2 regions of the Listeria farberi genome follow, and region 2 is predicted to be linked to the other one. Evidence: riboswitches for the same ligand, from Rfam matches in the RefSeq annotation. Region 2 holds a riboswitch; the other holds the start of a gene.
What was found. Region 2 has a riboswitch for thiamine pyrophosphate ahead of tenA (thiaminase II). Riboswitches for the same ligand answer to the same signal wherever they lie in the genome.

Region 1: linked by a shared signal. The riboswitch ahead of thiT (energy-coupled thiamine transporter ThiT) and the one ahead of tenA (thiaminase II) in region 2 are both predicted to bind thiamine pyrophosphate.

The regions. Positions count from the first base shown of each region.
Region 1 covers NZ_JAARZL010000001.1:1,204,210-1,215,037, forward strand. Annotated here, with positions in the region: gene HCB38_RS06020 (Nramp family divalent metal transporter) at 1-503, opposite strand, end outside; gene HCB38_RS06025 (ABC transporter permease) at 616-1,287, opposite strand; gene HCB38_RS06030 (osmoprotectant ABC transporter substrate-binding protein) at 1,302-2,228, opposite strand; gene HCB38_RS06035 (ABC transporter permease) at 2,230-2,886, opposite strand; gene HCB38_RS06040 (betaine/proline/choline family ABC transporter ATP-binding protein) at 2,890-4,083, opposite strand; gene thiT (energy-coupled thiamine transporter ThiT) at 4,376-4,936, opposite strand; TPP riboswitch at 5,004-5,114, opposite strand; gene HCB38_RS06050 (MmcQ/YjbR family DNA-binding protein) at 5,184-5,567, opposite strand; gene HCB38_RS06055 (ABC-F family ATP-binding cassette domain-containing protein) at 5,707-7,308, shown strand; gene HCB38_RS06060 (hypothetical protein) at 7,347-7,997, opposite strand; gene HCB38_RS06065 (dihydrolipoyl dehydrogenase family protein) at 8,050-9,390, opposite strand; gene HCB38_RS06070 (ribonuclease J) at 9,478-10,828, opposite strand, start outside.
Region 2 covers NZ_JAARZL010000001.1:104,822-115,649, reverse strand. Annotated here, with positions in the region: gene HCB38_RS00530 (endonuclease/exonuclease/phosphatase family protein) at 1-10, shown strand, start outside; gene HCB38_RS00525 (PH domain-containing protein) at 63-455, opposite strand; gene HCB38_RS00520 (GAP family protein) at 632-1,291, opposite strand; gene HCB38_RS00515 (glycoside hydrolase family 1 protein) at 1,554-2,969, shown strand; gene thiE (thiamine phosphate synthase) at 2,995-3,639, opposite strand; gene thiD (bifunctional hydroxymethylpyrimidine kinase/phosphomethylpyrimidine kinase) at 3,636-4,439, opposite strand; gene thiM (hydroxyethylthiazole kinase) at 4,436-5,245, opposite strand; gene tenA (thiaminase II) at 5,238-5,912, opposite strand; TPP riboswitch at 6,000-6,105, opposite strand; gene HCB38_RS00490 (ChbG/HpnK family deacetylase) at 6,136-6,921, opposite strand; gene HCB38_RS00485 (M48 family metalloprotease) at 6,946-7,866, opposite strand; gene HCB38_RS00480 (threonine aldolase family protein) at 8,116-9,195, opposite strand; gene HCB38_RS00475 (MrcB family domain-containing protein) at 9,173-10,417, opposite strand; gene HCB38_RS00470 (MFS transporter) at 10,719-10,828, shown strand, end outside.

The DNA of each region.
Region 1 (10,828 bases), 1.1 Mb from region 2:
AAAAATAATACAAGAAAAATATCTAATGCTGTAATACAAACGCCCCAGATTAATGGAATTCCAAATAGTAAATTAAGCGCAATCGCACTACCAATAACTTCTGCTATATCTGTTGCAATAATCGCTAATTCAGCCAAAATCCAAAGTACAAATCCAAATGGTTTAGAAAAGTGATCGCTTGAAGCTTGGGCTAAATCACGCCCTGTTACGATACCTAATTTTGATGCAAGTGATTGCAATAAGACGGCTAAAATGTTGGAAATTAAAATAACAGATAATAACGTGTAACCAAATTCTGAGCCTCCAGCAATGGAAGTTGCCCAGTTTCCAGGGTCGACATAGCCAACTGCAATAAGAGCACCTGGTCCCATAAATGCAAATAGTTTTCGGAAGAATTTAGCGTTTTTTGGAATTGCTACTGAATTATTTACTTCGCTTAAGCTGGGAGCATTCTGTGCTTTTCTCCAGCTTTGTTTTGTACGTTCTGTTTTTTCCTTTTTCATGCTCCCTGACCTTCTTTCGTTTATGGTAAAAAGTTTACTACGGGAAACATTCTTTGTCAAATGAAAAACACAACCTTTTACATAACTAATAGGTTGTGTTTTTCGATTGTTCTTATAGGACTTCGGTCAGTGGTTTTCTTTTGTTCTTTACTGGATTTAAAGTGCGTTCAACCCATCCTAAAAGTACATCGGCTAGTATGGCCATGACTGCTGTTGGAATGGCACCTGCTAAAATAATGGCGGTTCCGTTAGTTGCATTGGTTCCACGGACAATAATATCACCGAGACCACCTGCTCCAACAAATGTCCCAATGGCTGCAACGCCAATCGCGATAACAAGGGCATTTCGAATTCCTGCCATAATAACAGATAATGCAAGTGGCATTTCGATGAGGCGTAGTACCTGCCATTTTGTCATTCCCATTGCTTTGCCAGATTCTAAAAGCGCTCCATCAACGTTTCTAATGCCTGTGTAGGTATTTTTTAGAATTGGAAGTAAAGAGTATAGGAATAAAGATAAAACGACTGTATTCGTCCCTAAGCCCATAATTAGCATAAGTACAGCTAACATTGCAAGTGCCGGGATAGTTTGAATGATATTGGCAATTTGGATAACCCAACCAGCTAAGCGTTTTTTTCTTGCAATATATACTCCAAGTGGTATCGCTATGATTGCGGCAAAGATAACTCCGTACGCACTCATTAAGAAATGCCGCCAGAACTCTTCCATGACATAACTTCCATTTGTTTGGTAATAATCAATTAATTGTTTTAATGTGTCCATCTTTTGGCACCTCCTTAGTTTTTACCTTCAAAGTAATTATTTTTTTGCAAGAACTCCTGCGCTACGATGGATGGTTCTTTTAGCTTACCATCTGCTTCATAATTTAGTTTTTGCATCTCTTCTGTAGAAATTTTACCTTTTAATTTATTGATAGTAGTTTTTAATTCTGGATGTTTCTTTAAAATTTCATCTGTTGCTAGGGCAGAAGCATCGTATGGTGGGAAGAATTTTTTATCATCTTTTAGTAATTTTAAGTTATATGTTGGGATACGGCCGTCTGTTGAATAACCAAGTGCCACATCCATTTGGTTGTTTTTAAGTGCGGTATAAATTAAGCCGATTTGCATTGGGAAAATTTTCTTGAATTCGATGTCATAAGCTTTTGAAAATGCTTTATAACCGTCACCTTCACGTTCCATCCAAGAATTATCGACCCCAGCAGTAAGCTCATTTTCTACTTTACGCATGTCGCTAACTGTAGTTAAGTTGTATTTTTTGGCAGTATCTTGGCGTACCATAAACACATACGTATTAGCAAAACCATAAGAATCAAACCATGTTTGGTGAAAACGCTCTTCAAATCCTTTTTTTACAGCTGCTAAGGCTTTTTCCGGATCTTTTATAGCTTCTTCACCTAGTGGACCAACTAAATCTGTACCGGTGTATCTAGTAGCAGTAATATCCACATCTCCATTTAACATCGCTTGGTGTTGAACGATAGTTGATCCGAGGTTGTTGACAATTTCTACTTTTAAGCCAGTATCATGTTCAATTAATTCTTTTAAAATATTTGAAACAATTTGAGATTCGGTTGTAGCCATTGCGCCGATACGGATAGTATCTTTAGAACTTCCTCCAAGTCCTGGTAAGGAGCAGCTAGATAAGAAAAGAGAACTCGTTAGTAGTAAAACGCTGAATAACGCGATAAATTTTTTCTTCATGTTATTCTCCCCCTTCCCGAGCTTCACGGATGGCTTTTGGAGTTAGGCGATATTCTAATTTTCCAAGCGCGAATTCTACTACAAGAGCTAAAATAGTTACTGGGATTGCTCCGCCGAGAATTAAATCTGGACGATATAAGTTTAAGCCATTAAAAATAAAGTCTCCAAGTCCCCCAGCTCCAATATATGAAGCAAGTGTAGCCCAAGCGATAACGTATACAGCTGATAAACGAATACCAGCCATAATTACTGATATAGAGTTAGGGATTTCGACATTAATGATTAATTGCCAATTTGTCATTCCCATACCACGACCAGATTCGATTAAATTTTTATCGACTCCTCGAACTCCAATAAAAGTATTACGCAGGATCGGTAACAATGCGTAAATAAACAGTGCGATAATCGCTGGTAATGTACCAACTCCAAGAAACGGAATAATGAACGCCAAAATGGCAAGTGACGGAACGGTTTGGAGAACACTAACTATACCAATCACAAAGTTCGCTACTTTTGGAGAACGTGTGAGTAAAATCCCTGTTGGTACCGCAACCGCAATACCTAAAATAACAGCAGATAGAGAGATAAATAAATGTTGCCATGTTTGAACAAGCAAGTTATGGCCATTTTCTTGAAAAAATGTAACAATTGCGTCCATAGCTTATCCCTCCTGCTTCATTTCTGGTTCTGTCGTTTGGGTATCCGCCTGTTCCTCCTGATTTTCTGCCACATCAGCTACAGTGCCCCAAATGGAGTCGTAAACGATATCAACTAAGCTGGCACGAGTAACAATTCCGACGAGGCGTTTATCTTTATCTACTACAGGGATATATTTATAACCGCGTTTTAGGATTCGTTGCACTGTATCACGAAGTAAAGTATCTTCATAGACATAAAAAACATTTTTCTCAATAATATCCATTACCGAGGTTGCTGTACGACGATTTAAATCAATTTGCTCTACATCAATAAAGCCTTTTAATACATTACCTTCATCAACAACAAGTAACGTATCTACACGTTTTTCCTTCATGACAGTAATCGCAGCTTGTAGTGACTTATCTGCTGTAATAGAAACTGGATTCGTGTTCATAATTTGTGCTACTTGGGTGACATCGGGTTTTGCTTCAATTAAGCGGTCTTTACCAATAAAATCTTCTACAAATGAATTTGCTGGGTTACGTAAAATTTCATCTGGTGTATCAAACTGAACGATTTCGCCAGCTTTCATAATAACAATACGGTCTGCTAGTTTAATCGCTTCATCCATATCATGGGTAACGAAAATAATAGTTTTTCCGAGTTCTTTTTGCAAATTTTTGAATTCTTCTTGGAGAGAATCACGAGTAATCGGATCTAGTGCTCCAAAAGGTTCATCCATCAAAATTAAGTTTTGTTCTGCTGCAAGCGCTCGCAAAACACCGATACGTTGTTGCTGTCCACCACTTAATTCATAAGGATAACGATCTAAAAATTCTTCTGGTAAATCAACTAATTTAATTAATTCTTTCGCCCGCTCTTGTTTTTTCTCTTCGGACCATTTAAGTAATTTTGGTACAAGGACGATATTCTCTCTAATCGTCATATGTGGCATCAAGCCAATTTGCTGAATAACATAACCAATAGAACGTCTTAGTTTGACGGGATCTTCCGCCATGATGTCTTTATCATTTATAAATATTTTGCCTTCTGTAGGTTCAATAAGCCGGTTAATCATCTTCATCGTTGTCGTTTTTCCACAACCACTTGGACCGATAAAACAAACAAATTCTCCTTTATCGATGTTAAGTGTTAGATCATTAACAGCTTTTTTGCCCCCTTTATAAGTCTTCGTTACGTGTTCGAATTTTAACACGCTTACACACCTCCATTTTTTCTTTACCACTACCAAAAAAATTGGCAATCGGTAACTAATTTCCCTAACTAGTACGGATTTAAACTTTTTAAATACAAAAAAACAGCTTTAAAATAGTGTAGCATTCAAACGGAAGTTACTAAACAAGATGATTTCGTACTTGTGGCACGTTAAGAACATCGCTGCTAAACTTTTGGTCGTAAAAATGAGCACTCAGATAAGCTGTAAGACAGTATTTATTCTATTATAACATACTAAAAAGCCCTATTAGATTTACTAACAGGGCTTTCCTTTATTTAGGTAAGAATAATTTTGGCGTTGTTTTGAGTAGTATTGAAATAATTATCCCACAAACAACAACAGTACCGAGGCAGCTAGCTCCGTTCATCACTGCTGAAAATAACTGTGCTCCCCAACCTTGAAAAGCATAAGCGCCCCAAAATAAAACTCCAGCTACATAATGCCAAAAATATCTAGCCACACCACCAATAATCATGGTACCCCACGCCCATTGAATAGCTTTTTTCAGTTGGTTAGCAGCTAAATTACTTCGAACTTGTTTACTAAATACGCCACTGAAAGCAATAAAACTGAAGGCTAGGATATATTCTATAATTGCTTGAGATGGCATTAAAATATAAGCTTTCCCTGTTAAAAAATGTAGTAACCCCCATAAAAGTCCGGCAAATCCAGCCGCCCAAAAACCGCGACGAATTGCAATAACGTACATTGGAATCATTCCTAGTGAAATCGAAAAACTGGAACCAATGTCTAGCGGGATAAAGCTTAGTACCATTGCAACTGCTGCAAAGATAGCACATTCAAGTAAAATGATTAATCGTTTGTTTTGCATAAAAAATAAACTCCCCTCTTCTTTTTGGTCAAAAACGTACCCCAGAAGAAAGCAGTTTCTATTGTTAGAAATGCAATCGCCACAATCCCTACGCTCGTATTAACGAACAGGTTCAAAGGGTCAGAATCCAAAAACACGCGGATTCAATCTCAGCTAAGAAGCCCCCCCTGTGGTAACGTCTATGAAATTATCGTACAACAATCATTATAGCATGAGATGTTTTTTTGTAAAGAATTATTTATCTTCCTTAATCATTTGCAGAGAATCTTACAGTATTTTGTGCTTTCTTCGGCAGTTTGTCAAAAATCAGCTGGTAACTATTTTTGATTAAAGCAAATTCTGTTTCCGCTTCGACATCATATTTTTCATTAATCACAAGTGTAATCCAATGCTTTTTATTTAAGTGATAACCGGGTTTTATACTCATATATTCATCGCGCAATAAATCAATTCTCTCAGGCTGGCATTTAACACTGACATATAATTCCCCGTGATACATATGTATGAGCGCAAATATTTTACCACCAAGTGTTAAAGCGTGCATTTTAGAATCAAACGGGAATGTTTCTTTTGCACCTTGCAAGCTAAGGCAAAGCGCAACTTTTTTATGTAAAGTTTGCTGATAATCCATTTAGCTTCCCTCCTTATTTTTACATTATAACATTTATTTATGGGTGTATGCTTTCTTTGCTGCACTAACCATGTTAAAATAGAAGTAATTGTGCTTTTTCTGATTTCAAGAAGAAGTAACTTAGTATTGGAGGAAGAAAATGTTAACTGTAAATAATGTTGGCTTACGCTACGGCGATAAAAAGCTATTTGAAGATGTTTCGATTAAATTTTTACCAGGTAACTGTTATGGTCTTATTGGAGCAAACGGTGCTGGTAAATCAACGTTCCTAAAAGTGCTTTCTGGCGAGCTTGATTCTCAAAGTGGTAATGTGCATATTGGTTCAGGTGAGCGTCTAGCTGTCCTTCGCCAAGATCATTTCCAGTATGATGATGAACTGGTCCTTAACACTGTCATAATGGGACATGAACGTTTATACAAAATTATGGACGAAAAAAATGCCATTTACATGAAAGAAGATTTTAGTGATGAAGATGGTATCCGTGCTGCTGAACTTGAAGGCGAATTTGCTGAATTAGATGGCTGGGAAGCAGAATCTGATGCCGCTGTTTTATTAAACGGCTTAGGTATCCCTACTGATTTACACGGAAAACTAATGAAAGATTTAACTGGTGGAGAAAAAGTGAAAGTGCTTCTTGCGCAAGCTTTATTCGGTAAACCAGATATCTTACTTCTGGATGAGCCTACCAATCACCTTGATATTCGTGCGATTCACTGGTTGGAAGAATTTTTAATTAACTTTGATAATACGGTTATTGTTGTATCCCATGACCGTCACTTCTTAAATAAAGTATGTACGCACATTGCGGATCTTGATTTCAGCAAAATTAAATTATATGTCGGAAACTATGATTTCTGGTATGAATCAAGCCAATTAGCTCAAACAATGATGGGCGATCGTAACAAGAAAAAAGAAGAAAAAATGAAAGAATTACAAGACTTCATTGCTCGTTTCAGTGCGAATGCATCGAAATCCAAACAAGCTACAAGTCGTAAAAAAATGCTCGAAAAAATCACGCTGGAAGATATTCAACCTTCTAGCCGTCGTTACCCTTTCATTCAGTTCAAACCGGACCGTGAAGTTGGGAACGACCTTCTAACTGTAACAAACTTGTCTAAAACAATTGATGGCGTGAAGATTCTTGATAATCTTTCCTTCTCTATCAATCGTAATGACAAAGTTGCTTTAGTTGGCGATGATGAAGTTGCCAAAACAGTTCTTTTCCAAATCCTTGCTGGTGAAATGGAACCTGATGAAGGTAGCTATAAATGGGGTATTACAACAAGCCAAAGCTATTTCCCTAAAGATAACTCAGAGTTCTTTGAGGAAAACGACATGAGTCTTGTAGAGTGGTTACGTCAGTTCTCTCCTGAAGATGATAGTGAAGCATTCTTACGCGGCTTCCTTGGGCGTATGCTATTCAGTGGCGATGAAGTACTGAAAAAAGTACGCGTCTTATCTGGTGGAGAAAAAGTTCGTTGTATGTTATCCAAAATGATGCTTTCAGGTTCAAATGTTCTTTTACTTGATGAACCTACTAACCACTTGGACTTAGAATCAATCACTGCATTAAATAATGGTCTTGAGGCGTTCAAAGGCGCTATGATCTTTGCATCGCATGACCATCAATTACTACAAACTATCGCAACTCGTATTATTAATTTATCAAAAGATCAATTTTATAATAAAGAAATTTCTTATGATGAATATTTAAAAGAAGTTATGAATGTAGCTGAATAAGTAAAAAAACAATATCCCATCTCCGGGATATTGTTTTTTTATTTAAGTTCGATTTTACCTGTTTCTGTTGTAATTGGTGTCGAAGAATCTTTTAAATAGCTTAGGAAACTATAAGAAATCCAAGTAATATCAGAAACTTTGTCTAATTTTTCTACTGGAAAAACGATTGTTCCTTTAACCGTTTTACCAGGTTCGATTTCGGTGGTTTCAAAATCAGATAGAACAGCGTCTCCTCCATTTATATCCATCTTATTTGCTTCAAGTTGGCCTTGGTTCGGATAGGTTTCAAGAGTTTTGGCTGCATTGTTGGTTATTTCTAATTGTAATGTGATACTGCCAGGAACTGACTTGCCTTCTACTGTTGAATAGGTTTCTTTCTTTTCGACCGTGACAGAGGTGATTTTTTTCTTAATATTATCTGCGGAATCTTCATAGTTTATTTGATAAGTTTTTGTTTCTTCTGCAGTAGCTTGGCTTGTACCTTTAGAAGAATAATTGAACACATCATTTTGAACTTGTTGATAGTGTGAAAAGCTAACAATAATGCCAATAATTGAACCAACCAATAATAACATTCCAGCGCTTGTTAAAATTGCACCGATTTTTCGCTTGGCTGGGAAAAATAAAACAACAATACCGCTGATAAAAATTAAGAATGCACATATTCCGGCAATAATCCAAATTTCCATCTAATTTACTCCTTTTATGCGAATTTCTCCCTCACTATAACATATTTAAGCTCTAGTTCAAAGCAGTTAAATCACTTGCAGGTGATGGATATGCAAATATGACAGACTGTAAATCAGCCAAAGTTAAGTTAGCTTTCATTAGGATAGCAACATAATTTATCATATAATCGGCCTCTTCACTAAGGAAGTGAGCGCCCTTAATTTGACCAGTTTTGCGGTCTTCTATGATTTTTGCGAGAGCGATTTTTTCATTCGTTCTTCTGTACGTATACCATTTTGTTGTATCATGGTTTTTAATTTGATATTTTTCTGGATTGGCAGTTGCTTCTTCCATACTTATGCCAATGCTTGCAAGTTTTGGACTAGTGAAAACAACGCTTGGTATTGCAGGATAATCGATTTTTTCGTTGCCACCTAAAATGTTTTTTGCTACTAATGCCGCTTCCATACTAACAACTGGTGTTAACGGAGCGCCTTTTGTAGCTGCTACATCACCACATGCATAAATATGTGCGTGGTTAGTTGTTTGTAGTTTCTCGTTTACTGTAATGCCTTTTTTTGTATAGTCTATGTTTGCCTTTTCTAGAGCTAAATGGGCGATATTGGGGGTTCTTCCTGTTGCTCCGATAATTAAGTCGGTTTCCAAGGAAAAGCTATTTTTACCTTCGATATGAAGTTTTTCACTATTTTTAGTAATTTTAGTAATATCTGTATCAAAATGGAAATGAATGCCTTCTTCTTTTAGTGTAGCAACTAAGGCGGCTACAAAATCGGGATCGAATTTCTTTAATGGTTCGCTATTATGATGAATTATATGCACATCTCTCCCTGCCGCCAGCGCGATTGATGCAAATTCAAAAGAAATATAACCACCGCCGATAAAAACAACCGAATCTGGAAGTTTTTCAAGTGATAAGAAATCATCACTCGTTTGAATGTGTTCTTGCCCTTCTACTTTAAGTGTATTTGGTGTTGCACCAGTTGCAATCACTATTTTTTTAGCATTTAGTATATCATTACCAACTTGCAAAGTATTTTCATTTTGAAAACTTGCTGGTCCAAAAAACGTTTCAATCCCAGCTTCTTGAAAACTTTCCAAGCGACTTTCAGGCACATCTTCTACAAAGGTTTCTTTGAATGCCATTAAATCTGTCCAGCTAATTGTTGCTGCTTCTTTAATACCTTTACCACGTAATCTTGTGGAAAGATTTCTTGCTTCTGCTGCTCCAACTAACACTTTTTTGGGATCACAACCTCTAAGGACACATGTACCGCCCCAACTACGCTCTTCCACAATCGCTACTTTTAGACCGGCTGCCTGCGCTTCAAAAGCCACAGTTGTTCCACTAGCACCACTTCCGATTATAACTACATCATATGTAAATTCTGTCATTTGAATCACTCCTTCCTAGCTTATTTTCCCCTCTATTTTACTTTTAAACGAAAAAAACTGCCGCACATTCAAGTGCAGCAGTTCCTACTAAACTTCCATAATGATTGGTAAAATCATTGGACGTCGTTTTGTTTGCTCAAATAGATAGCGATTTAATTGATCGCGAATATCTTGTTTTAATTTAGCCCATTCAAAGCCAGTTTCTTGTAGGTTTTTTTCGACGATTTTTGTTACGACTTTGGATGATTCTTCAATTAAATGCTCAGATTCACGAACATAGATAAAGCCACGGGAAATGATTTCTGGTCCGGAAGTAATTGTTTTAGTTTTACGATTAAGCGTAACAACTACGATGAAAATACCGTCTTCAGAAAGCAACTTACGGTCTCTTAGTACGATGTTTCCAACGTCTCCCACACCTAAACCATCAATCAATGTATTCCCAGAATAGACGCGGTTTCCAGCAGTCATTTTATCATTTTTATATTCTAAAATTTCACCTTTACCAACAATAAATACTTCTGATTTTGCCATACCAACTTCATGAGCTAATTTCGCATGACTAATTAACATCCGGTATTCTCCGTGAACAGGAACAAAATATCTTGGTTTTAACAAATTAAGCATTAATTTCAAATCTTCTTGGCTTGCATGGCCTGAGATAAAAAGATTATTGCTCATCGTTAATACTTTTGCTCCAGCTTTATAGAGCATATCCATTGTCTTCGCCATCATCGTTTCAAGTGATGGTGACGGAGTTGTTGTAATATAAACAGTATCTCCTGGTTTAATATTAAATTGAGGGTGATTACCTTTAGTCATTAGTTGTAATGATTGAATTGGTTCACCTAAATTTCCTGTTTCAATAATAGTGATTTCTTCATCATTATATTTTTTTATTTCTTTTAAGGGCACGATTAAGTCTTCTTCAATCACAATTTTACCTAAACTGCCCGCTATTTCAAATACACGTTCTAATTCTTTACCAACGATAGCAACTTTACGCTTTGTGGCAACGGATGCTTCAAGTACTTGTTGCAAACGAATTAAATTAGAAGCTACGCAAGCAACAATAATTCTACCATCTGCCATTCTAAAAGCATGTCTGATTTCTTCTTCTATTAAACTATCGCTTGATGTAGTACCAGGATGCTCTGCTTCTGAACTATCTGAAAGTAAAGCAAGCACTCCTTTTTCACCAAATTCAGCAATATGACTTAAATCTGAAGCATATCCATCTTTTGCTGATTGATCAAACTTAAAGTCACCAGTATAAATAATAGATCCTTCGCTTGTTTCAAGCACAATCCCAACGGAATCAGGAATTGTATGCGTTGTGCGGAAGAAAGACACATCAATTTTAGAAAAAGATAAAGTTGTTTCTTCATTTACGACATGGAAATTTTTAAAGCGTAGTTTACGATGTTCTTTAAGCGCT
Region 2 (10,828 bases):
ATGGAAATAATAAAAGAGAAGGCAAGTTGTAGTGCTGCCTTCTCTTTTTAGTATTTTAAATTTTATAACATTCCTTTAACCATTTTATAAAGTGCGAATCCCATTTCTGTATCATTTTTATGCACTTTTAATGTGATTGGAGCTGAAAAAGATGTGTTTTGTGTTACTACTGTGTTACCATCCACACCAATTTTCAAGTCAAAGTCACGGTCTAAAGTTCCAGCTGTCTCAATAGAAACATACTTTAGAGCCTTACGCGGGAAAAATTTATACTCTACTTTTTTTCCTGTTAACCCTTGGGCATCGACATTAAAAATTCCTTTTGAAGTAATAATTAATTCATCTCTTACAAACTTGAAAATTTGAATGATTTGTTCATCTTCTTCTAAAAAACGGTCAATTCCATAAGAAGACTCCGTAACAACTGAAGCTTTTCCCATTAACTTGTCAAACATGAAACCCATCCTTTTTGTAGTTTTATTCTTACCCAACAATAAATGAATAAGTAAAGTTATACTAGCATAAAACGTTTTCATAGTCTATGGATATTGTGTGAACCCTCACATTCAGAACCGCATCCTAAATAAAAAGAGGCTACTAATTCCTAGAAACAAGTAACCTCTTCTATAATCTAAAACGCCTTACTAATCACGCTCAAACCAATAAACAAGAAAAGTACAGCCATAATCACTGAATTGTTTTGAATAAGCCATTTACGCGTATTATCTAATGTCTTGTTAAGTCTACTTCCAGCCAGTAAGAAAGCAATAGTTGGGATATAAATTGAACAACAAGCAATAATTCCAAAAATAATTGTTGCTGACGTCTCTTGTCCACCACTTAAATTCAGTGCTCCAACACTTACTCCAGCCGTAAGAGAAAGTAACATATTCTTAGGATTCACCGCAGATAATAAGAAAGCAAAAATCATCGCACCACCTGGTTTAATATTACTCATTTTTTCAAACCATTTTGGTGTTGCAGCTTTTTCTCCATTTTTCGGACGTTTGGTAAAATCATGCGCCCCGAGCAAAATAAGTAAAGCTCCTAACACAATAAGTACCACTTTGACTATTGTTGATTGATCTCCCGATGAACTGACAGCTGAACTCATTAAAAATAATCCAATAAAAAAAATAGCTATATTTCCAATAATCCATCCAACCGTATAAAAAATACTGTTAATCCGTGCTTTGTTGCTCAGTAAAATCAAAATAAGCCCTACAATCGGAAACGGGCTTATTAAAATACCCACTGCTGGTGATAAAATAGCTGAAAAAGCTGAACCCACACTAACTCCCCCTTTGTACATTTTTCCGCACCTTGGTGTTCAATCTATCTTTTTCCCTCTTATCACCTTTTACAAACCACTATTTGTTTCCGTTGACTATCCTAGTTATTTTTGCTATATTTTAACTATAAATCGGAATGTTACCGACGAAAGCCGGGCATAACCAAATATTTTTCTAAGTACAATGTTTCTCTACATTTATTTAGAAAAGTATTTGGTTTTTTTTATAGATACTTTAAAATGTAGAAAAGGAGTTTTTAACATGCATACAAATACAGGATTTCCAGCCGACTTTTTATGGGGTGGAGCTGCTGCCGCAAACCAATTCGAAGGCGCTTACAACGTCGATGGAAAAGGACTTTCCGTTCAAGATGTTACTCCAAAAGGCGGATTCGGTCATATTACTGACGGTCCAACACCAGATAACTTAAAACTAGAAGGAATCGACTTCTATCATCGCTACAAAGATGACGTGAAACTTTTTGCTGAAATGGGCTTCAAGGTTTTCCGTACTTCCATCGCTTGGTCCCGTATCTTCCCAAATGGTGATGAAACTGAGCCAAACGAAGCAGGACTACAATTTTACGATGATTTATTCGATGAACTTCTAGCACATAATATCGAACCACTGATTACTTTATCTCATTATGAAACACCACTTCACTTATCGAAAACTTACGACGGCTGGGTAAATAGAAAAATGATTGACTTCTATGAAAACTATGTCCGCACCGTATTTAATCGCTACAAAGGCAAAGTAAAATATTGGCTCACTTTCAATGAAATCAACTCAATCTTACACGCACCATTCATGAGTGGCGGTATTTCTACAAGCCCAGATAAATTATCACAAAAAGACCTATACCAAGCGGTCCATCACGAACTTGTGGCGAGCGCGCTGGCTACAAAAATTGGTCACGAAATCATGCCAGAAGCTCAAATCGGTTGTATGGTTCTAGCAATGCCAACTTATCCGCTTACTTCCAACCCAGATGATATTATCGCTGTTATGGAAGCTGAGCGCAAAAACTATTTCTTCTCTGATGTCCACGTTCGCGGTGCTTATCCTGGCTACATGAAACGCTATTTCCGAGAAAATAATATTGAATTAGACGTAACTGAAGAAGACCTAGAAATCCTTAAAAACACAGTAGATTTCATTTCCTTCAGCTATTACATGAGCACAACTGAAACAGCTGACGAGTCGAAACGCAAAGCTGGCGCAGGAAACATCCTAGGCGGCGTACAAAACCCTTACCTAGAAGCATCCGAATGGGGTTGGCAAATTGATCCTAAAGGCTTACGCGTTGTCCTAAACGAATTCTGGGATAGATACCAAAAACCACTTTTCATCGTAGAAAACGGTCTTGGTGCTATCGATCAACTTGAAAAGGACGAAAACGGCAACTATACCATGAATGACGACTATCGAATTAATTATTTAAGCGCTCATTTATCGCAAGTGAAAGAAGCGATTAAAGACGGCGTTGAGCTGATGGGTTACACTTCATGGGGCTGTATTGACCTTGTTAGTGCCTCCACTGCTGAAATGAAGAAACGTTACGGCTTTATCTATGTTGATCGTAACAACGACGGCACAGGTTCGCTGAATCGTTATAAGAAGAAAAGTTTTGATTGGTACAAGAACGTTATTGCTACCAATGGTGAAGATTTATAAAAATGAGAAACCCAGGTTTGCCCTCTTAAAAGGGGTAACCTGGGTTTTTTAATTGCTTGATAACGGAGGGACAATCTTCCGACCGAGTTATCGCAGAAATAACCGATACCCCGTCCGCACCTGCTGTAAGAACCTCAGCTGAATTTGTTTGATTGATTCCACCAATCCCGACAATTGGTAGCTTAATTCCAGCCCGGCGAATTTCTTCCAAAATTGTCGTTCCACTCACTGGCTCTGCATCCGCTTTTGAAATCGTGGGGAAAATGGGGCCTACGCCGATATAATCCACCGAGCCAAGTCGTTCTGCTTCCGCTGCTTCACTAACCGAATGAACGGAAAGTCCGATTTTCATTTTTCCATCACAACTCGCGATAACTTGGCGAATTTCCTCGTCATTTTGCCCGACATGGATGCCGTCCGCGCCGATTTCGAGGGCTAGGGCGACATCATCGTTAATAATGAAGGGCACTTGATATTTTGCGCATAATTGTTGGCATTCTAGCGCCATTTCTTTTCTTCCGGAGACAGTTTGGAGTGCGCCTGCTCCTTTTTCGCGATATTGGAAACACGTAATTCCGCCTTTTAGCGCTTCTTCTAGCACGCTTGGCAATGTTCCACGGACAATGTCTTGCGTTCCAGCGATAAAATATACAGCTAGTTCAGCTCTCATTTCCCATCCTCCAATCGGTAAGCAAAATGGTTGGTTGGACCATGACCGTGACCAATTCCAAGCGGATATTTAATCGCACTTGTGATAAATTCTTTCGCAACTATGACACTATCCAAAAGCGAATTCCCTTTCGCAAGTTCAGCTGCAATACATGCCGAAAAAGTGCAACCAGTCCCGTGCGTATGCGGCGTATCAAAGCGCTCGCTCGTCAGCCATTTTGTCGTTTCTCCATCATAGTAAAAATCAGCCGCCTCACTCATTTCGCTATGCCCACCTTTAATAACAACCGCTTTTACACCTAAATCAAAAATTTTCTTAGCAGCTTGTTCGATTTCCGCCTTGGTTGTGATTTTTTCTCCAAGAATTTCTTCCGCTTCTGGAATATTCGGCGTAATAATCGTACCAAGTGGCAAAAGCTCGTCTTTCAACACTTGTGTCGCCTCATTTTCAAGCAAAGCAGTGCCACCTTTTGCAATCATCACGGGATCAATGACGATATTTGGGAAGTTGTGCAAACGTATATTCCGCGCCACTTCTCGGATAATTTCTGCATCCGCAAGCATTCCAGTTTTCACGGCGCTCACTTGGAAATCCTCTGCAATCGCGTCGCACTGTTCGCGAATCATTTCTACCGGGATTTTATGCACTGCTTTTACACCTAGCGTGTTTTGTGCCGTGATTGCCGTGATGACGGACATGCCAAAGGTTTTGCGCTCTTGAAATGTCTTGATGTCCGCTTGTATCCCTGCGCCACCACCAGAATCTGAACCAGCTATCGTTAACACTTGTTTGAAAATCATTTGTGCTCACCACTTTCTTGGATTTTGGCTTTGGCACGCGTTTTTTCGACCGACCAACTAGCAAGAGCATCTAAAAATAGTGGTCGAAACGATCCTGGAAGTTTTCTTTCTAACTCGATTTCCGCGTACTCAGAAGCCACCGCATAACTCGCGCACGCTTCGACACTAGCTCGAAAAACATCTTCCTGAACGGCGATAAAACTGCCACAAACCGCACTGAGCAAACAACCAGAACCAGTAATTCTTGGAAGTAGCGCGCTACCATTAGCCACTTTTGCAAAGCGCGTTCCGTCTGAAATCACATCTACTTCGCCGCTAATAATAACAACCGTGCTCCATTCATTTGCTGCTTTTCCAGCAATAGTCAGCACATCCGCCGAGCCAACGCCCGCATCCACGCCTTTCGCTTCCCATGCTTCCCCAGCAATCGCCGCAAGTTCCCCCGCATTTCCGCGAATCGCCGCGAACTGAATTTCTGCCAACAATTCCTGTACCACTTTACGTCGGTATGAAGTCGCGCCAACACCGACCGGATCAAGCACAACCGGCTTTCCAGCAACATTCGCCGCACGCCCAGCAATTTTCATCGCTGTAACAAGCTCCCCGTCTAGCGTCCCAATATTAATCACGAGCACATCCGCCATTTTCGCAAGTTCATCCATTTCCTCTTTCGCAGAAGCCATAATCGGTGACGCACCAATCGCAAGCAAGCCGTTCGCCGAGTCATTCGCGACCACGATATTCGTAATATTATGTACCAACGGCCCTTTTTCTTGCACCTTTTCCAACGTCATAAAATCAAACATAATTCACACTCCCACGCCAATTTTGTTTTTTATAAGCCATATCAAAAAACGCCCATTCCATTTCCACACTAATGTGAAAAGCCTGCTTCATGAGGGCCAGTTCCCGCGCATCCGCCATACTCGCCGCCTGTTCCACCAACCGCTTCTGCTGCAACACCACTTTTTGATAATTTTCATCCACATAACTATCCAACAACTCTTGATAAAATGGCTCCGAACTCCGCGCCCCTTCGTACATTTTCCCCATATCAGCATAAAGCGCATAACACGGCAAAAGCGCCGCAATTGTCACCCCAAAACTGCCAAAATCCGCCATCCGGTACAGGTGAGAAGTATAATGATAAGCAGTTGGCGCTGGTTTTCGCACGGAAAAATCGCGCTCCGTTAGCCCAACCCGCGGATAAAACTGTTCGCGCATCAACAATTCCGACTGCTGAAGCCGCACCTGTACTTCCCTCATTTCCGCAGCAATTTCCGCCGTCCCCGCCTGCTCTACACTTTTCTCAATCACCTTCTCAAAATGCGACAAATAATAATCATCCTGGAGCAGATAATAATAAAACGCCTTCTTTTCAAGCGTCCCATCCGCCAAGCTCCGCACAAAAGGATGCCGCAACGTTTCCTGCCATAAATCCTCTACTTCTTCTTGAAAATCGTGAACAAACACTTAAACTCCTCCTTTTTGCACAATAAAAAAAGCGCCCACTGTCTCTTAGCATAAGCAAAGAAACAGTAGCCGCAATAAATTTTCCGGTCACTTTCACATTCACTTCCCTACGCTTGCACTAACAAACAGGTTCAAAGGGTCAGAAAGCATTACCTTCCTATCTCAGCCAGAATCGGCCCCCCTAGTTTTTCTTATTAAGTTGTGTTTATCATAGCATAGAGTTTTAACGCTGTAAATCCCCAAACGAAATGAGCTCAAACCCGTTTTCACTAAGCCAATCCCGCACCCGCGCGTCGCAAATCGTCGCAAGCTCCCGGCACCGCATCGACGTATAAGAAGAATTATCCAGCACAAATTGATCCAAAAAACCGACATCAAAATGCATCTCTGCAATTTCGTCTGGCGCTAATTTTAGCAAGCCAAAATCATCATTAAGGAAGTTCTCAACCGAAACGCCGCCGCTTGTGTAGGGAAGTGCGCCCGACTCCAGCAGTTTAGTGATTGGTAAATAACCTTCTTGATCTGGCCATTTTTTATCACCGCTGTATTTTAAAGTCGTGTGAACCCCAAACTCACGCGCAATGTCAAAGAAAGCTTGGTCAACTGTTTCATCACCGATTGAGTGGCAGTCGATATGCTCTGGGTAGTGACCAGTTAGCGCTTTGAACCGTTCCATTTGAGCGATAGTTTCCGTGCGCACATCTTCGTATTGGAATTTCAGTTCTGGGTTAGCCCGGTAGTATTTGGAACGATGGAATTCCCCGTTTTCGTCGACGAGTGATGGGATTTCCACCGGGTCCGCGCACGGTTTTCCGAGCAGGAAGTTTGTGTGTTGCCCGATGAATAGGTCTGGGTGGGCTTTTGCGAGAGCGATTGCGTGCTCGGCAGTTTCTAGGTTCGGCATGAGTAAGGTGGATGTTGTGATGCCGGTTTTGTAGCTTTCGATGATGCCGTGGTTGATGGCTTTGGATAGACCGAAATCGTCTGCGTCGATGATTAGTTTTGGCATGGGTGGGCTCCTTAATAAATATTATTAGTCAATTAATTTTGAATAATTTTGATACTCAATTTCATTTACAGAGTCTGAAATCCCTATAAACTTTTCTATATATTGTATCCGATATGAGGTATATGGATGTGTTGATGCCAAGAAAGCTAGCAAACCTTTCCTCACATCTCCATCCGTCTTTTCAAGCAGATAAAAAAAGCTCAAAAGTTCCTCACCATAACCAGCCTTTGCGGCAACTTCATCCGCTCTATATTCAAAGTCACGACTTCCTAAGTTTACAAAATAAAAGCCTAATTCATAATACTTTAAGTAGCTCCAACCTACTATTTTTGTAACAACGCTTAATAAACTAGTAGAAATAGAGCTGTTTCCACTGAGCATTCCTTCTACGAAAGCAAATACGAAACCAATGAAAAAACTTATACCATATATTGGTAATAATGCAATACTTAAAATTGTAAAGCTAGTATTAAGTAAAATAAAATTCAAGGTATCTTTATTAGCAAGATGTCCATATTCATGTGCAATAACAGCTTTTAACTCACCGATATTCAGAGAGGCTAGAGCACCTTTAGTAATACCGATAGTCTTTTGTCCCAATGCATAAGCATTTATATCATTTTCTGCTATTACAAATACTTCAGCTTTTTTTACTTTCGGATAGAAGCTGCTAACTTTTTGAAATACTTCCTCATTTATAGAATTTAAACCATTAACCTCATTTAGAGTTGCTGGCTTCTTAAGTCCAAGTCTAACTCTATTTCTCCAATCTCCAAATAGACCATAATTCAAAACAAATACACCGACAAAAAGAGCGCTAATAATTGTTATTGCTCCTAACAGCGGGATTGCTAATATTTTCTTAACAATCATTAGTGCAATAAGAACTGTTAGTGTCGTCCAAATGATATAAACATAATTAAATTTACTTTTTCTAATTTCCATTTTCTCATTCCCTTTTTATAATATTTCTAGTCTTATTTAAGATAACCCCCTCATGTATATTATAATAAATAAAATTTATAACTTGGTGAACATTCAGTTACATTTATCTTTTAAAATACGAATTTATATGTTAAGTAGATATCTTTTTATTTTAAAGATGTTAAAAAAATCAATTTAACTGCGGACTCGATTTTAATTGTATAAAAAAACCAGTAATTAAAATACTGGCTTAGAAAATTGCTTTTAATTCTATTTTACTGAATTTACAAGTTTCTTAAATAAATCATCCAAAATCTCCAACGGTATCCCCGCATACGCATCCCCAACCGAAACCTCAAACGCACAAACATCCGCTGATTTCTCCTGCAAATACCCCGAAATCCCAACGCCAGTTTCATCCTGAATCTTCGTCAAAATCGCCCCAACCTCATCAGCCGACTTCTCAAAATAAACATGAAACATATTAGAAACCGGCACTTCCGGCACAGTCTTCACACCCGAACACGAATTAAATCGCTCAGCCAATCCTTTCGCCGCTTCAAAATACTCCGCCATTTTCCCAATCCGTTTTTCAAAATAATAATCCGCGGACAAAATATACGGATACAAACTAATCAAATCCCCGCCATACCGCCGTTTCCAGATTTTCGCCTCTTGCATAAAATCATCATTCCCAGCCAAAATCGCCCCAGCAATCCCGCCAATCCCTTTGTAAAACGACACATACACACTATTAAACAACGCACAAATTTCTTCCGCAGACTTCTGATAAAACGGCGTGATTTCCCATAACCGTGCCCCGTCAAGATGCAACGAAATACCCTGTTCATGGCAATACTCCGAAATCTCCTCAAGCTCTTCAAAAGCAGGCAGCTGCCCACCAATTTCTCGTTGTGGAAGTTCGATAAGCACACTAGAAACTGGCTCGCGAAGGCTTTTAATATCGTCAATTGTCAAAAGTCGATTCGCTGTTCCAAGTAATATGGGCGTGATTTGTTGCAATTCTTTTAGCCCGTCTTGCTCATGAATCTCCAAATGCGAAAGCGGATGATATGCCACGCGCCGATTCTCTTTCCGGTCAGCCCAAATCCTTAACGCGATTTGTTGAGCCATAGTACCACTTGGAAAAAATACCGCAGATTGTTTCCCGAGAATTTTCGCGATTTTTGTTTCAAAGTTTTCAATAACTGCGCCATTTCCGTAAATATCGCTTTCTAGGTTATCATCTATATTTTGAAGTGCTTCTGTCAAAACGCCTATATTGCGCGGACCATTCCCACCTAGTTTATATGGTGTTTTTTGGTAGCTAGTTTTTAGTGTGTTTGTCATTTTGGTTCACTCCTTTTACGATATAATTGATTGGTTTTATTTCTAGGGTCTCATCGAATAAATTATCAATAATCTTCAGTTTTGGCGCTGTATTATAATCATATACCCGATAAATTTTATAAAGCTCACCTTTTATTCTCGCAACATTTAATTCATTATCTGATAAATAAAATGGAGCATCTCTATTTCCAGTTGTTGTTTTAACTTCGATATAAATCTCTATTACTTCATTTGGTACATCTGGATTTATGTCATAAGAAATAATATCATATCCATGCCCATCACCACGTTCAGCAACATGAGTGATTTTATCTGCATAGGGTTTTGTAATAGAATTCTTTGTTAATCGCTCTCTTTCATAATTAATTACCAAATACTCTCCTTGCAACCCTTTTTCCGTATTTCTAATAGCTTCTTTCGCATAATCTCTTTTAGTGATGTAAGATGCTTTTTCTTCCTTAACTAACGAATTTCTTGAACGTGTTTCTTCTTTACCTAAAACTAATTTGCGCTTTTTTTCTATTTCAAAAACTTTCTTTGATTTTGTTTTTTCACTTAACTCATTGAAAGTTCCATTATCAAGAATGAAATCGATTGTATTCTCTATACCTCTCTTGCCTTCCAAAGTTAAGTGGCTTTTTAATTCCTTAAAAACAGTAATCATTTGCAGTAAATCTTGCAGTAATAAATCATTATCCGTTTCTATCAGATCTGAAATATTATAATACTTACTATAAATATTACAAGATTCATAACCTTTCACAAGATTAGTATAACGAGATTTCTCACGACCTAAGTTTATCGGTTCTATTGTAAAACCATTGTTAGATTTTAACGTTGATAGGTTCTCCTGCCAAAAACAAGCTATTTTTTCCAAGGTTAGTTTAGTATTTCTATAGTTGTTTTTAACATATGTGTATCCTTGATTTAAAGATAAATATACACCTTGGTAATCACTTGTAAACAAATAAACTATATTAACTCCCTCTTGAACACTCGTACTAACTTCTTTATCATGTACAGCAATCCATGGCACATTTGCCCAACCTCCTGTACCAATAGAAGCAGATATTTTATAGTCATTTCCTAACAAGAAGGTTTCAAAAACTGTTTTCGCACCTTTCTTAAAGTTTTTCGCTACTTCATTCCCAGCCATCGGATGATTAGTTATTTGTTCCCCGTAGTTTTCTTGCATGTATTTTAATAACCTCACTAAGTTCATCACAAACATCCTTTTCATAATATGTATTTTCATCTTCTCATACATATTATACCTAAGAATGTAAGATTATTGTGAATTTAACTATAAAAAGCGGTTATTCAACAAAAGAACTATCCTCCTGAGTATCCTCGAAAGAACAGCTTTTATAAATAAAAGTTTTAAATTCACGCTAACAAATCCACTCCCGCAACTTCTCCTACCACTCTCCTCCAACATTATTATAATAAAAATTTTGACAATTCTAATTATAACCGCTAAATTAGAAGTACAACATATTATAAAACACAAAAGGACTGAACACATGTTAAAAAACAAAAATTTTAGATATTTATGGTTAGGTCGTTTAATCAGTAATGCCGGAGATAGCATGTATTACATTGTATTATCTTGGTACATTTTAACACTCACTAA